Linked DNA regions of Pseudonocardia sediminis. Each later gene encodes a partner of the first gene's protein in a complex. Links are inferred from orthologs where the notes say so. Each region holds a gene or a part of one and is shown in the gene's direction. Other genes may lie near its edges.

Region 1 (7,426 bases):
ACGGATCGAGTCCCGGGGCCCGTTCTCGCTGGAGGCCTCGGCCCGGTTCGTGGCCGGGTTCGGCCCCGCCGGACGCCCGGACGCCGCGACCGGCCCGTTGCGCCTCGGGTTCGTGGCCGAGCGGACGTGGGAACCGACCGCGGTCCGGGTGGAGCAGGAGCCCTCCGGAGTCGTGACGGTCGTCGGCCCCGACGATGCGAAGCCTTCGCCGGCCGTCGTCGCGCAGGTCGGGCGGATGCTGTCCCTCGACGTCGACGGGAGCGGTCTGGACGAAGTCGGCTCGCGCGACCCCGTCGTCGCGGACCTGCTGGAACGCATGCCCGGGCTGCGACCGGTGTGCTTCGGCTCGCCGTACGAGGCGGCGGTGTGGGCATTGCTCTCGAACCGGGTGCGGGTCACCCGGGCCGCGGCGGTGCGGCGCCGGATCGTCGCCGGGCACGGGACGACCGTCGCGATCGACGGCACCGGGATCGCCGTGTTCCCCGCCCCGGACGTCCTGCACCGCGTCGCCGGCGACCTGGGTCTGCCGGAGGTCAAGGTCCCCCGGCTGCGCGCCGTCGCCGACGCCGCCCGCGACGGCGTTCTGGACGGGGAGACGCTGCGCTCGCGCCCGGCTGCGGAGTCGCTGGCCGCGCTGCGGGAGATCCCGGGGATCGGCCCGTTCTCCGCGGAGCTGATCCTGATCCGGGGCGCCGGGCACCCGGACCTCCTCCCGGTCGCGGAGCAGCGCCTGCACACCGAGATGACCGACCGGTACGGCACGGCCGACCCCACGACGGTCGCCGAGATGTGGCGGCCCTACCGCAGCCGGGTCTCGTTCCTGCTGCGCGCCGACCGGGAGCGGCGCACCGGCGAGATGGGGGGCGGGCCGGGGCACCCGGCGTGTGTGGCGGGATGACTGTCGGGGTCCGTCGCTAGGGTCGTGCCATGCGCTTCGGACTCTTCGTGCCCCAGGGATGGCGACTCGACCTGGTCGGGATCGACCCGGCCGACCAGTGGGACGTCATGCGGGACATCGTGCAGCGGGCCGACCAGGGCGGCTCGTTCGAGTCCGCGTGGGTCTACGACCACTTCCACACCGTGCCGCAGCCGACCGAGGAGGCCTGCCACGAGGCGTGGAGCCTGATGGCCGCGTTCGGCGCCGCGACCGACCGGATCCGCCTCGGCCAGATGTGCACGTGCATGGCCTACCGCAACCCCGCCTATCTGGCGAAGGTCGCCGCGACCTGCGACATCATCTCCAAGGGCCGGATCGAGATGGGCATCGGCGGCGGCTGGTACGAGCAGGAGTGGCGCGCCTACGGCTACGGCTTCCCGTCCGCGGGTGAGCGCCTGGGCCGCCTCGACGAGGGCGTCCAGATCTTCGCCCAGGCCTGGTCGCAGGGCCGGGCGTCGCTGGACGGGAAGTACTACCAGGTCGACGACGCGATCGTGACCCCGAAGCCGCTGCAGCCCGGCGGCATCCCGCTCTGGATCGCCGGCGGCGGCGAGAAGGTCACGCTCAAGATCGCTGCGAAGTACGCCCAGTACACGAACTTCGACGGCACCCCCGAGGGCTTCGCGCACAAGTCCGAGATCCTCGCCGGGCACTGCCGCGACGTCGGCACCGACTTCGAGAAGATCGTCCGGTCGGCGAACTACAACGTCGCCATCGGCCGGGACTCCGCCGAGGTCGAGGAGCGGTTGCAGACGCTCAAGGCGCGGCTGGCGCCCGTCGTGGGGGAGGAGAAGGCCGAGGGCGCGCTACGGGCGTTCCGCGGCCTGCCCGCGTGCGGCACCCCGGAGCAGATCGTGGAGAACCTGACCGCGCTGAAGAAGCAGGGCATGACCTACTCGATCCTGTACTTCCCGGAGGCCGCCTACGACCGGTCGGGCATCGAGCTCTTCGAGCGCGAGGTCGTCCCGGCGCTGCGGGACTGAGCGACGACATGGGTCGCTCCACCGAGCCCGCGCAGGTGGTCGAGGGATACCTCGGCCACCTCGCGGTGGAGCGTGGCCGCGCGGCGAACACCCTGCGCTCCTACGCCCTGGACCTGGGCCGCTACACCGAGCACCTGACCGTCTCCGGGATCGACGACCTGGGCGCGGTGAAGGAGAGCGACGTCTCGGCGTTCGTCACGGCGCTGCGCACCGGCGAGGCGCCGCTCGCGGCGTCGTCGACGGCGAGGGCGCTGGCCGCGGTGCGCGGGCTGCACCGCTTCGCCGCCGCCGAGGGGCTGATCCGGGCCGACGTGTCCTCCCGCGTCCGGCCCCCGTCGCAGCCGTCGCGGCTGCCGCGGACGCTGACCGTCGACCAGGTGGAGCAGCTGCTGGCCGGCTGCGTCGGCGACGGGACGGTGGCGCTGCGCGACCGTGCGCTGCTCGAGCTGCTCTACTCCACCGGCGCCCGGATTTCCGAGGCCGTCGGCGCCGACCTCGACGACCTCGACACCGACGCCCGGACGATCCTGGTCCAGGGCAAGGGGGACAAGCAGCGGATCGTGCCGGTCGGGCGGCCCGCCCTGGCCGCCGTCGACGCCTACCTGGTCCGGGCCCGTCCGGTGCTGGCTGCGAAGGGGGCCGGTAGCCCGGCGCTGCTGCTCAACGCCCGCGGGGCCCGGCTCTCGCGGCAGAGTGCCTGGCACGTGCTGCGCGGCGCGGCCGAGGTGTCCGGCCTGGACTCGGTGGTCTCCCCGCACACACTGCGGCACTGCTTCGCCACCCACCTGCTCTCCGGTGGCGCCGACGTGCGCGTGGTCCAGGAGCTGCTCGGGCACGCGTCGGTGAGCACCACGCAGATCTACACCCACGTCACCGTGGACACGTTGCGCGAGGTCTACGCGACCGCGCACCCGCGTGCCCGCGGCTGAGCACCGCCCCGCCGGACACCGACCCCACTCCGCAGGAGGACCGCCGTGACGACCGCCCGCCGCAACCCCTGGCTCCGGGTGCCCCGGCCCCGTCCGGACGCGGGCGTGCGGGTCGTGGTGCTGCCGCACGCCGGCGGCACCGCCACGTTCTTCCGGTCCTGGGGTGCCGCGCTGCCGGAGTGGGCCGAGCTCACCTCCGTGCAGTACCCGGGCCGGGAGGACCGCCTGGCGGAGGAACCACTGGGTGACGCCCGGGCCATGGCCGACGGCGCGATCGACGCCCTGGAGACGCAGCGCCGCGACGGCGATGTGCGCCCGCTGGTCCTGGTCGGGCACAGCCTCGGCGCGACGCTGGCCTACGAGGTGGCGCGGCACCTGACCGTCGCCCCGATCCGGCTCGTGGTCTCCGCCCGGGTGGCGCCGACGGCGTCGCACGGCGGGACCCTGCACCGCGGCACCGACGACGAGCTCGTCGCCCACATCCGCGCCCTCGGCGGGACCGACACCCGAGTCCTCGACGAACCGGAGATGCGCGACCTGATCCTGCCGCCCTACCGGGCCGACCTGCGGGCCGCCGAGACCTACGCCCACGACCCGCACCCGCCGCTGACCTGCCCGGTCGTGGCGTTGGCCGGGGCGGACGACCCGGCCGCCGGGCCGCCGGAGGTCGAGCGCTGGGCCGAGGTGGCCCCGGCCGGTTTCCGGCTCACCGTGCTGCCCGGCGGGCACTTCTACCTGCTCGCCCAGCAGGCCCGGGTGCTGGCGGCCGTCCTCGAGGGACTGTCCGGGGACGTCGGCGTCGGGCACGGGTGAGCGCACCGCTACGGTCTGACACCGATGTCGCACCGTCTGCGTTCTCCCCGGTCCCTGCCGTTCCGTGCCGCCGCGGCGGTCCCGATCGTGGCCGCGTTCGCGGTGCTCGCCGGGTGCGGGTCGCCCGCGGTCGCGCAGTCCGAGTCGGCGACCGAGTCCGTCGGCGCCGTCGACCGGGTCGAGATCGAGGCCGACACCGGCTCGGTCAGCCTGCGCCCCGGCCCGGAGGGCTCGGCCCAGGTGCAGCGCACGCTCCGCTGGACCGGGGATCAGAAGCCCGAGTACACGCAGTCGGTGTCCGGGACCACGCTCACGATCACCGCGCGCTGCCCCGTCGCCGACGAGCGGTGCTCGACCGACCTCGTCGTCACCGTCCCGCCCGCCGCGGCCTCGCGTACGACCGTCTCGACCGGTGACATCGCCGTCGACGACCTGACCGGCGCCCAGGAGCTCACCGCGAGCACCGGCCGGGTCACCGGGACCGGCCTCGGCGCCTCCCCGGTGGCGGCCCGGGCGACGACCGGGCAGGTGTCGCTGCGGTTCGCCGCCGCCCCGCCGAGCGTCGACGCCGAGGCGACCACCGGCAACGTCGACGTCCGGGTGCCGGTCGGGCCCGTCTACCAGGTACAGGCGCAGGTCACGACCGGCAACAGCCGGGTCGAGGTGGCCGACACCCCCGGCGCGGACCACCGGATCTCCGCCCGGAGTACGACCGGGAACGTCTCCGTCACCCACGGATAGAACCGGTACTGCTCCGAACGGGGGCCGGGGCGGGGGTGTTCGGCCGTCCCGGTACCGTGTTCGAACAGTTCTCGACGCGCACGGCGAGGCGCGTTGCTGCACGTGGGGGCGTTTCCTACATTGCGGGGCGGGATCGAACCCGGTACGACACCCCACGAGGAACCGGAGATCGCATGGACCCGACGCGGCCCGCCGCACCGGCGGACACCGACGGCTCCGAACACGCCGCCGTCGGGCCGATCACAGGCGGTGAGGCCGGCGGTGAGCGGTCCGGACCGGGGAGAGGAAAACACCGTTTGAGCGTCCCCGAGCCCGCCCCGCTGACCAGCCACGGCCCCGCGCGCGTGATCGCCGTCGCGAACCAGAAGGGTGGCGTCGGCAAGACGACGTCGACGATCAACCTGGGTGCCGCCCTGGCCGAGTACGGCCGCCGGGTGCTCCTGGTGGACTTCGACCCGCAGGGCGCGCTCTCGGTCGGGCTCGGCGTGCAGGCCCACGAGCTGGACTCGACGATCTACAACCTGCTGATGGAGAAGGGCGTCGAGGCCGACGACGTCATCCGCGAGACCACCGTCGAGGGCATGGACCTGCTGCCCAGCAACATCGACCTGTCCGCCGCGGAGGTCCAGCTCGTCACCGAGGTCGGACGCGAACAGGCCCTCGGGCGGGCGCTCAAGCGCGTGCTCAGCGACTACGACGTCATCCTCATCGACTGCCAGCCCTCGCTCGGCCTGCTCACAATCAACGCCCTGGCCTGCGCGGACGCCGTGCTGATCCCCCTGGCGTGCGAGTTCTTCAGTCTGCGCGGGGTGGCGCTGCTGATGGACACGATCGACAAGGTCCAGGACCGGCTCAACCCCGACCTCAAGCTCCTCGGCATCCTGGCCACGATGTTCGACCAGCGGACGCTGCACACCAAGGAGGTGCACGACCGCGTCGTCGAGGCGTTCGGTGACCTGGTGTTCGAGGCCGTGATCAACCGGACGATCAAGTTCCCGGAGACGACCGTCGCCGGGGAGCCGATCACGACCTGGGCGCCGACCTCCGGTGGCGCGGAGGCCTACCGGATGCTGGCCCGCGAGGTCATCGCCCGGTGACGCTGCTCGCCGACGGCCCGGGGGGACCCGAGAGCCTCGACGACGCCGACGTCGCGTCGCCGAAGGCCCGCCGTTTCACCGTGCGGCTGGTCAACTTCGAGGGCCCGTTCGACCTGCTGCTGCAGCTGATCGGCAAGCACGAGCTCGACCTCACCGAGATGGCGCTGCACAAGGTCACCGACGACTTCATCGCCCACCTCACGGCCCTCGGTGACGACGCCGACCTCGACGAGACGACCGAGTTCCTGGTCGTCGCCGCGACCCTGCTCGACCTCAAGGCCGCCCGCCTGGTGCCCGGCGCGGACGTCGAGGACGAGGAGGACCTCGCGCTGCTCGAGGCCCGTGACCTTCTCTTCGCCCGGCTGCTGCAGTACCGCGCCTACAAGGAGGCCGCGAAGCTGTTCGTGGAGCTCGAGGCCGGGGCGATGCGCCGCTTCCCGCGCTCGGTCGCCCTCGAGGACCGCTACGCGGAGCTGCTGCCCGAGGTGCTGCTCGGGATGGACGCGCAGGCGTTCGCCGAGCTCGCCGCCACGGTGTTCCGGCCGAAGCCGCCGGAGACGGTCGGCCTCGACCACCTGCACGGGCCGACCGTGTCGGTGCCCGAGCACACCCAGATCCTGCGCGAGCGTCTCGCCGAGCTGGGGCAGGCCACGTTCGCGAGGCTGACGGCCGACTGCGTGGCGCCGATCGAGGTGATCGCCCGGTTCATGGGGCTGCTCGAGCTCTACCGGGAGCGCAGCGTCGCCCTGGACCAGCCGGAGCCCTTCGGTGAGCTGATGGTCACCTGGACCGCCGACCGTGACGACGACCCGGTCGCCGAGGCCGTCGCCGACGAGGAGTCCGCCGAGGATGACTGACCCGTCCCAGGGCGGGGGACACCCCGAGTTCACCGACCTGGACCGGCTGATCGGCCGGACGGTCCCGCGCAGCCCGCACGCCCAGGTCCCGGCCCCGGTTCCCGAGGATTCGGCTCCCGAGAAAACGGCCCCCGAGGAACCGGCCCCGGAGCCCGAGGCCGAGCCGCCCGCCGTCGACGGGCCGGATGTCGACCCCGAGCCGGAGTCCGAGCCCGGGCCGGAGTCCGTCGCCGCACCCCGTACCGGTCCGGACGTCACCGCTGAGCCCGATGCCGCCGGGGTGGTCGCCGGCACCGAGCTCCCCGACGGGACCGCCCCGCCGTCCGCGGAGACGGCCGAGATCGAGCTCCCCGACGTCGAGGACCTCGGCGAGGAGCTGGAGTCCGACGACGCGTTCGAGGCGGCGCTGGAGGCGTTGTTGCTGGTCGTGGACGCGCCGGTGGACGAGGTCGCGCTCGCGAACGCGCTCGGCCAGCCCGCGGCCCGCGTCAAGGCCGCTCTGCCGCGGATGGCCGGTGCCTACACCGCGGACGGCCGAGGGATCGACCTGCGCCGCTCGGGGGAGGGCTGGCGGTTCTACACCCGCGAGACCTACGCCCCCTACGTCGAGCGGATGCTGCTCGACGGTCAGCGCGCCCGCCTGACGAGGGCCGCCCTGGAGACCCTCGCCGTCGTCGCCTACCGCCAGCCGGTGACCCGCGCGCGGGTGTCCGCGGTCCGCGGCGTGAACTGCGACGGGGTGCTCCGGACGCTGCTCACACGCGGCTTGGTGGAGGAGGCCGGAACCGACGATCAGACGCAGGGGACACTGTTCCGGACGACCGAGCTGTTCCTGGAGCGCCTCGGCCTGTCGTCGGTGCAGGAACTGCCGCCGCTGGCGCCGCTGCTGCCCGACATCGACGCGATCGACGACATGTGATGAGAGACGATGAGTGAGCGCAAGGCCCGCGAGGTCACAGAGGGCGTCCGGCTGCAGAAGGTGCTGTCGCAGGCGGGCGTGGCCTCGCGCCGCGCGGCCGAGGAGCTGATCGCCGCCGGCCGGGTCTCGGTGGACGGCGAGGTCGTCCGG
Region 2 (8,657 bases), 960 kb from region 1 along the record:
AACGCGTGGGTCCAGGGGACGGTACAAGGTGTGGGTTTCCGCTGGTGGACGCGATCGCGGGCGTTGGAGCTGGGGTTGGTCGGGCAGGCCCGGAACCTGTCCGACGGCCGTGTCGCCGTGATCGCGGAGGGTGATCGTCAGGCCTGTGACCGGCTGGTGGAGCTCCTGAACGGCGGCGGCACCCCGGGCCGGGTCGACGACGTCGCCGTCCAGTGGGGCGAGGCCACCGGCGCGTTCCACGGGTTCGTCGAGGCTTGAGCGGGGCCGGCCGCGGGATCCTGGCGCCCCGGGTTCTGTGACCGTCGCCGGTCCGGCCGCCCCGGGCTCCCGCGGTGCAGGCGGCCGGCCGGGTATCGCGCTGCGGCGCGGCAGGGCGGGGAGGCCGCGGCCCGCCGGATACCCTGGTCCATCCCCTGACCCCCCACCCCGCGGACCGATCTGCCGGAGAGCCCCGCCCGTGCACCTGAAGAGCCTCACGATGAAGGGCTTCAAGTCCTTCGCCTCGGCCACCACGCTGCGCCTGGAGCCGGGCATCACGTGCGTCGTCGGGCCGAACGGGTCGGGCAAGTCCAACGTCGTCGACGCGATCAGCTGGGTCCTCGGCGAGCAGGGCGCCAAGGCGCTGCGCGGCGGCAAGATGGAGGACGTCATCTTCGCCGGCACCTCCGGGCGCGCGCCGCTGGGCCGCGCCGAGGTCGTGCTGACCATCGACAACTCCGACGGCGCTCTGCCGATCGACTACTCCGAGGTCTCGATCACGCGCCGGATGTTCCGCGACGGCGCCGGCGAGTACGAGATCAACGGCTCCCGGGCCCGCCTGCTCGACGTCCAGGAGCTGTTGTCCGACTCCGGCATCGGCCGGGAGATGCACGTCGTGGTCGGGCAGGGGCAGCTGGACTCGGTGCTCGCCTCGAAGCCGGAGGACCGCCGCGCCTACATCGAGGAGGCCGCGGGCGTCCTCAAGCACCGCAAGCGCAAGGAGAAGGCGCTGCGGAAGCTGGACGCGATGCAGGCCAACCTCACACGCCTGACCGACCTCACCGCCGAGCTGCGGCGCGCGCTCAAGCCACTGGGCCGCCAGGCCGAGATCGCCCGCAAGGCCCAGGTCGTGCAGTCCGACCTGCGCGACGGGCGGCTGCGCCTGGCCGCCGACGACCTCGTCACGTTGCGGGACGCGATCGCGCAGGAGGAGGCCGACGAGCAGGGCGCCCGCCGCCGCCGCGCCGAGGTGGAGGAGCAGCTGACCGCCGCCCGGGAGCGCCAGGACGAGCTGGAGCGCGCCCTGGCCGCGGACGCCCCGCGCCTGGCCGCGGCGCAGGACACCTGGTACCAGCTCTCCGCGCTGGCCGAGCGGCTGCGCGGCACCGTCCGCCTGGCCCAGGAGCGGGCCCGGCACCTGTCCGAGGCCGGCGCCGACCGCACCCCGGGCCGCGACCCGGACGAGACCGACGCCGAGGCCGACGCCGTCGCCGAGCAGGAGGCCGAGCTCGTCGAAGGGGTCTCGCAGGCGCGGGTGCGGCTGGAGGAGGCCGTCGCGGAGAAGGCCGAGCGGGAGCGCACGCTCGCCGCCGCCGAGCGCGAGCACATGGCCGCGGTGCGCGCGATCGCCGACCGCAAGGCCGGGATCGCGACCCTCGCCGGCAAGGCCGACGCATTGCGCAGCGGCGCCGCGGCGACCGCCGAGGAGATCGAGCGGCTCTCGGAGGCCCTCGCCGAGGCCGGGATCCGGACCGAGGAGGCCGTCGCCGAGCTGGAGAACACCCGTGAGCAGCTGGGCGTCGAGGGCCCGGCCGACGGTGACGGCGGCTCGGACGACCTCGCCGAGCGCGTGGAGCAGGCCGCGAACGCGCACCGCACCGCACGGGAACGGGTCGCCGAGCTGGCAGGTCAGGAGCGCGACGCCGAGCAGCGGCGCGCGCACTGGCGGGCCCGGGTCGACGCACTGCAGGCCGGGCTGGTGCGCAAGGACGGCTCCGGCGCCCTGCTCGACGACGCCGGCGAGCACGTCCTCGGGGCCGTGGCCGAGCTGGTCACCGTGGAGCCGGACGCCCGCGCCGCGATCGCGGCCGTGCTCGGCGCGGTGGCCGACGGGGTCGCGGTCGGGTCGACGGCAGGTGCGGCACAGGCACTGCGGTCTCTGCGCGAACGCGACGCCGGCCGGGCCGCGCTCCTGGTCGGGGCCGGCGACGGCACGACCGGCCCGGATGGCGGAGGGGGCGCCGAGCCGGGCACCCACGCGTCCGCGTCCGGTGGTCGAGCCGGTGGCGGTTCGGTCGGGCTGCCGCCCGGTGAACCGCCGGCCGGTCGCTGGGCGTCGACGACGGTCACGGCGGCGGCGCCGCTGGCCGGGGCGCTCACCGCGTTGCTGCGCGACGTCGTCGTCGTCGGCTCGCTCGACGACGCGGCCCGGGTGGTCACGCAGCGTCCCGAGCTGACCGCCGTCACCACCGACGGCGACGTCCTCGGCGCGCACCGGGCGCACGGCGGGTCCGGCTCGGCGTCCGGGGCACTGGAGCTGCAGGCCTCGGTGGACGACGCGATCGCCGCGCGCTCCGGAGTCGACGACGAGCTGGCCCGGCTCGGGCCCGCGCTGGAGGGCGCCCGCGACGGGGAGAAGGCCCGCGCCGTCGACCTCGAGGCCGCCCGCGCCGCCGCGACCGAGGCCGACCGCCGCCGCGCCGCGGCCGGGGCGCAGCTGGGGCGGCTCGAACAGGTCGTCGCCTCCGCCCGTGCCGAGGCGGCGCGCCTGCAGCAGCGCCGCGACGCCGTCGAGTCCCGGCGGTCGGACTCGCTGCTCGCCCTCGAGGCCGCCGAGCACCAGCTCTCGCTGGCCGAGGACGTCCCCACCGACGACGAGCCGGACACCGAGCTGCGCGACGTCGCCGCCGAGCACGTCGACCGCGTCCGGTCCGAGGAGGTCGAGTGCCGGCTGGCGCTGCGCACCGCGGAGGAGCGTGCCCGGGCGATCACCGGGCGGGCCGACGCGCTGCGCCGCCAAGCGAGCGCCGAGCGTCAGGCCCGTGCCCGGCACGCCGCCGCCCGCGCCGAGCGCGAACGCGGCGCCGAGGTCGCGACGCTCGTCGTCGAGGCGGGGACGACGGCGTCGGAGCGGATCGAGGAGTCCCTGGCCCGCGCCGCGTCCGAGCGCGACGCCGTGCAGGCCGCCCGCGCCGAGCGGGAGCGCGCCTACACCGAGTCCCGCGAGACCGTCACCCGCCTGACCGCGCTGATGGAGAAGCTCACCGACTCCGTGCACCGCGACGAGGTCGCCCGCGCCCAGTCCCGGATGCGCCTGGAGCAGCTCACCGAGAAGGTCCTGGCCGACCACGGCATCGGCGTCGACGACCTCATCGCCGAGTACGGGCCCGACGTGCCGGTGCCGCCGTCGGACGCCGAGACCGCCGAGTACGAGGCGGCGCGCGAGCGCGGCGAGGACGTCACCGCGCCGCCGCCGATGCCCTACGACCGCGCCGGCCAGGAACGACGGGTGCGCCGCGCGGAGAAGGACATGTCGCTGCTGGGGAAGGTGAACCCGCTCGCGCTGGAGGAGTTCGCCGCCCAGGAGGAGCGCTACAAGTTCCTCTCCACCCAGCTCGAGGACCTCAAGAACACCCGTCGTGACCTGCTCACCGTCGTCCGCGAGGTCGACGACAAGATCCTCGAGGTGTTCACCACCGCCTACTGGGACGTGGCGCGGGAGTTCGAGACCGTGTTCTCCACGCTGTTCCCCGGCGGCGAGGGACGGCTCGTGCTCACCGACCCCGACGACATGCTCACCACCGGCATCGAGGTGGAGGCGCGGCCCCCGGGGAAGAAGGTCAAGCGCCTGTCGCTGCTCTCCGGCGGGGAGCGCTCACTGACCGCGATGGCGCTGCTGGTGGCCATCTTCCGGGCCCGGCCGTCGCCGTTCTACGTGCTCGACGAGATCGAGGCCGCCCTCGACGACGTCAACCTGCGGCGGCTGATCAGCCTGATGGAGGAGCTGCGCGAGGCCAGCCAGCTCATCGTCATCACCCACCAGAAGCCGACGATGGAGGTCGCGGACGCGCTCTACGGCGTGTCCATGCGCGGTGACGGCATCACCACGGTCATCTCCCAGCGGTTGCGGCCCGCGTCCTGACCCGTCCCGCCGCGGCGGCGCAGGCGCGACGGGAGCGGGACGGCCGGTCACGGCCGGTGCGCGCGTGGCGGCGAGACCGGTGTCGCCGGGTCGTGGCAGGGTGGCCGGGTGAGTACCCAGACCCTCTGGATCGTCGTCGCGGTCGTCGTCGCGGTGTTGCTGATCGCCGTCCTTCTCGGGCTGGTGATCGGCCGGCGTCGCCGGATCAGCCTGCGCGAGCGCGACGAGCAGGCGCTCGAGACCGGCGAGAAAGCCCCGCCCAAGGGCGGCACCTACCAGGCCGGGGGAGGGTTCAACTTCGCCTCCGGGACGGCGACCGCCCCCGAGCGGCCGACACCGGTGACGCCGAAGGACACGCCGGCGAAGGACGCGCCCGCCAGGGACACGACCCCGAAGGACGGCGGCTCGGGCAAGGGCGCCGCCGTGGCCGGAGCCGCCGGTGCCGCGGTCGCGGGTGGCGCCGTCGCTGCCGGAAGTGCCGCCACCGCGCCGGAGCGCGAGCGCACCACCGACACCCCCCGCACCACCGACACCGATGCCCCCGAGGGCCGCACCACCGAGCTCCCGGCCCCCGCCACAGACGCCGGCACCACAGACGCCGGCACCACGGACGCCGGCACAGCAGGCGCCGGCACGACGGGCACGGTGACCACTGCGCCCGGCACGGCCGACCCGGTCACGGGCGAGCCCACCACCACCGACACCGCCGACGACGTGCGCACCCCGCCGCGCGGCATGTCGATCCCGGACGGCGCCACCGAGGCCCGTACCCCGCCGTCGGGCATCTCGATCGTCGACGCTCCGACCCCGCCGCGCGGCACCCCGGCGCTCCCGGACAGCCGGGTGATCGACACCGAGGAGGCCAGCAAGGACCCGGTCACCCGGCAGATCGACACCCGGACCGCGACCGCCCCGAGCGCACCGGCCGAGCCCGTCACCCGCGAGACCCCGGCCCCCGCGGAGACCGCTCCGGCGGACACCACGCCCGCGGACACGGCTCCGGTGGACACTCCGACCGAGGTCGTCCCGGCCCCGGCCGCGCCGGCCACCCCGGTCCCCGCGGACACCGCCCCGCCGGCCCCCGCGGTCCCGGAGGAGGACATCCCCTCGGCCGACGGGCGGCTCAACCGCCTGCGCGGACGGCTGTCGCGTTCGCGCTCGGGTCTCGGGCAGAGCCTGCTCGGCCTGCTCGGTGCCGGGCAGATGGACGAGGAGTCGTGGGAGGACGTCGAGGCGACGCTCCTGCAGGCCGACCTCGGCCCGGAGATGACCCAGGAGATCACCGACAAGCTGCGCGAGCAGCTCGCCGCCCGTGCCGTGCGTACGTCCGAGGCCGCCCGCGCGGTCCTGCACGACGTGCTCACCGAGGCGCTCGACACCAACCAGGACCGCTCGGTCCGGGTGCTGCCGCACGACGGCCGCCCGGCCGTGGTGCTGGTCGTCGGCGTGAACGGCACCGGAAAGACGACGACCACCGGCAAGCTCGCGCGCGTGCTCGTCGGCGGGGGCCACAAGGTCACCCTCGGCGCGGCCGACACGTTCCGTGCCGCCGCGGCCGAGCAGCTCGTCACCTGGGGCGAGCGCTCCGGGGCGTCGGTCGTCCGCGGGCCGGAGGGCTCCGACCCGGCCGCGGTCGCGTTCGACGCCGTCAAGCGCGGCACCGCGGAGGGCGTCGACGCCGTGCTGCTCGACACCGCGGGCCGTCTGCACACCAAGACCGGCCTGATGGACGAGCTCGGCAAGGTCAAGCGCGTCGTGGAGAAGCAGGCCGCCGTGGACGAGGTGCTGCTCGTCCTGGACGCCACCACCGGGCAGAACGGTCTGACCCAGGCCCGGGTGTTCGGCGACGTCGTCAAGGTCACCGGGATCGCGCTGACGAAGCTCGACGGCACCGCCAAGGGCGGCATCGTGTTCCGGGTGCAGCGCGAGCTCGGGGTGCCGGTGAAGCTCGTCGGCCTCGGCGAGGGCCCGGACGACCTCGCGCCGTTCGAGCCGAAGGCGTTCGTCGACGCCCTGCTGGACTAGCCGCCGTCACCGCCCGTTCGTGACCGTGCTCACGAACGGGCGGTGTCCGTCCGGTGACCGAGCGCACTTGTCCGTTCGGGTAACTCCGATGTAACGCCGGACGGCGCCTCGTTCACGTCCCCGCAACGGGGACGGTCGCTGTCCGAAATACACCGCTCCCAGGATTCTCTCAGCTGCCGCGACCATCCGCGGCGTCGAGAGGGAGGGAGTTGCAGTGGGAGTCCCGGACACCGGCGATACCGCTTGGATGCTCGCCAGCGCAGCGCTGGTGCTGCTGATGACCCCAGGTCTGGCGTTCTTCTACGGGGGTATGACCCGCAGCAAGAGCGTCCTGAACATGATGATGATGTCGATGTCGGCCCTCGGGCTGATCGGCGTGCTGTGGGTGCTCTTCGGCTACTCGATGGCCTTCGGCAACGACGTGGGCCTCGGCCTGCTGGGCAACCCGTTCGAGCACCTCGGCCTGTCCGGCCTGTTCGGCGGCCAGTACCTCGAGGGTGACGCCGGAGAGGCGGTGAGCATCCCGCTGGTCAACACGATCCCGGCCACGGTCTTCGCCGCGTTCCAGGCGATGTTCGCCATCATCACCGTCGCCCTGATCTCGGGTGCGGCGGCGGACCGCCTGCGCTTCGGCCCGTGGCTGGCCTTCGCCGGCATCTGGGCCACCGTCGTCTACTTCCCGGTCGCGCACTGGGTGTTCTCCTTCGACGGGGTCACCGCCGAGACCGGCGGCTGGATCGCCAACAACCTGGCCGCGATCGACTTCGCGGGCGGCACGGCGGTGCACATCAACTCCGGTGCGGCGGCACTCGCGCTCTGCCTGGTCCTCGGCAAGCGCCGCGGCTGGCCGCGCGAGCCCATGCGTCCGCACAACCTGACGCTGGTCATGCTCGGCTCCGGCCTGCTGTGGTTCGGCTGGTTCGGCTTCAACGCCGGTTCGGCCGTCGCCGCGGACGGCGTCGCGGGCATCACGTTCGTCAACACCCTGGTCGCCACCTCGGCGGGCATGCTCGGCTGGCTGCTCACGGAGCGCTTCCGTGACGGCAAGCCGACCTCCCTGGGCGCCGCGTCCGGTGTGGTGGCCGGTCTGGTCGCGATCACCCCGTCCTGTTCCTCGGTCTCGCCGGTCGGCGCGATCGCGGTCGGCGCCATCGCCGGTGTCGTCTGCGCCCTGGCCGTGGGCCTGAAGTTCCGCCTCGGCTTCGACGACTCGCTCGACGTCGTCGGCGTCCACCTCGTCGGCGGCATGATCGGCACCCTGCTGGTCGGCCTGTTCGCCACCGACTCCACCCCGGGCGGCGTGAACGGCCTGTTCTACGGCGGAGGCTTCGACCAGCTCTGGCGCCAGGCGGTCGGCGGCTTCGCGGTGCTGATCTACAGCTTCGTGCTCAGCATCGTCATCGCCTACCTCGTCAAGGCGACCTTCGGCCTGCGGGCCACCGACGAGGCCGAGGTCGGCGGCATGGACGAGTCGGAGCACGCGGAGAGCGCGTACGACTTCTCCACCCTGCGGGTCGGTGGCGGTCTGGGCAGCCACCGCCCGATCGTCACCCCCGGCGGCACCGACCGTGAGCCGCAGGTCACCGCCACCACCAGCAAGGAGGGCTGAGCGAGATGAAGCTCGTTACGGCGATCGTGAAGCCGTTCGTCCTGGAGGACGTGAAGGGTGCGCTCGAGCAGATCGGCGTGCTCGGCCTGACGATCAGCGAGGTCCAGGGCTACGGCCGGCAGAAGGGCCACACCGAGGTCTACCGCGGTGCGGAGTACTCGGTCGACTTCGTGCCGAAGGTGCGGGTCGAGGTCGTCGTGGACGACGCCCTGCTGGACAAGGTCGTCGACGCGGTCGTCGAGGCCGCGCGTACCGGCAAGATCGGTGACGGCAAGGTCTGGGTGAGCCCGGTCGAGACGGTGGTCCGCGTGCGGACCGGCGAACGGGGCACCGACGCCATCTGAAGTACATGATCGAAGCCGGGCCCGTCGCACCCCCACCGGATGCGACGGGCCCGGCTCGCCTTCCGACCCCGGGCCGGGTCACGGGGTCACGTCACGGAGAGAGCTGGTCGGGGAATGACGGTGCTGGGGTCGGGCGAGGCGGCGGATCTCGTGAAGGCCAAGTCGGTGCTGCTGGAGTCGAACGGCGGTCGCCACCACCACGGTCCGGAGGCGCTGCGCGCGGCGCTGGTGGACCTGCACGACTTCTGGCTCGCGTCGCGGTGCGCGTCGATCGGCATCGGCGACGGCGTCGCGCTGGTCGCGGTCGGGGCGCTGGGCCGCCGGGAGCTCTGCCCGTTCTCGGACCTGGACCTGGTGCTGCTGCACGACGGGCGCTCCGGCGTCGAGAAGCTCGCCGACCAGCTCTGGTACCCGCTCTGGGACTCCGGGATCGGCCTCGACCACTCGGTCCGCACGCCCGGGCAGGCCGTGCAGATCGCCACGACCGACCTCAAGGCGGCGTTCGGGCTGCTCGAGATCCGCCACATCGCCGGCGACACGGTGCTCTCGGACAAGGTCC

Evidence for each region.
Region 2: the proteins of EV383_RS11940 (region 1) and EV383_RS07650 are in contact, whole or in part, in a crystal structure (PDB 3ZGX), measured with the Bacillus subtilis proteins. The link is inferred for Pseudonocardia sediminis from one-to-one orthologs.

The regions. Positions count from the first base shown.
Region 1 is NZ_SHKL01000001.1:2,555,692-2,563,117, forward strand. The notes cover bases 4,440-7,426. They hold EV383_RS11940 (segregation and condensation protein A), read left to right. Parts: upstream 4,440-5,496; coding sequence 5,497-6,357; downstream 6,358-7,426. Other genes in these bases: EV383_RS11935 (ParA family protein), read left to right, coding at 4,577-5,500; scpB (SMC-Scp complex subunit ScpB), read left to right, coding at 6,350-7,276; EV383_RS11950 (pseudouridine synthase), read left to right, coding at 7,286-7,426. Outside these bases: EV383_RS11910 (DNA-3-methyladenine glycosylase family protein), read left to right, coding at 1-898; EV383_RS11915 (LLM class F420-dependent oxidoreductase), read left to right, coding at 928-1,920; site-specific tyrosine recombinase XerD, read left to right, coding at 1,929-2,849; EV383_RS11925 (thioesterase II family protein), read left to right, coding at 2,895-3,662; EV383_RS11930 (DUF4097 family beta strand repeat-containing protein), read left to right, coding at 3,687-4,403. UniProt on the Bacillus subtilis protein: Participates in chromosomal partition during cell division. May act via the formation of a condensin-like complex containing Smc and ScpB that pull DNA away from mid-cell into both cell halves.
Region 2 is NZ_SHKL01000001.1:1,601,738-1,610,394, forward strand. Bases 103-4,320 are described here. They hold EV383_RS07650 (AAA family ATPase), read left to right. Parts: upstream 103-457; coding sequence 458-4,120; downstream 4,121-4,320. Other genes in these bases: EV383_RS07645 (acylphosphatase), read left to right, coding at 103-258; ftsY (signal recognition particle-docking protein FtsY), read left to right, coding at 4,229-4,320. Also shown: more of EV383_RS07645, read left to right, coding at 1-102; more of ftsY, read left to right, coding at 4,321-6,145; EV383_RS07660 (ammonium transporter), read left to right, coding at 6,393-7,754; EV383_RS07665 (P-II family nitrogen regulator), read left to right, coding at 7,760-8,098; EV383_RS07670 ([protein-PII] uridylyltransferase), read left to right, coding at 8,213-8,657. UniProt on the Bacillus subtilis protein: Required for chromosome condensation and partitioning.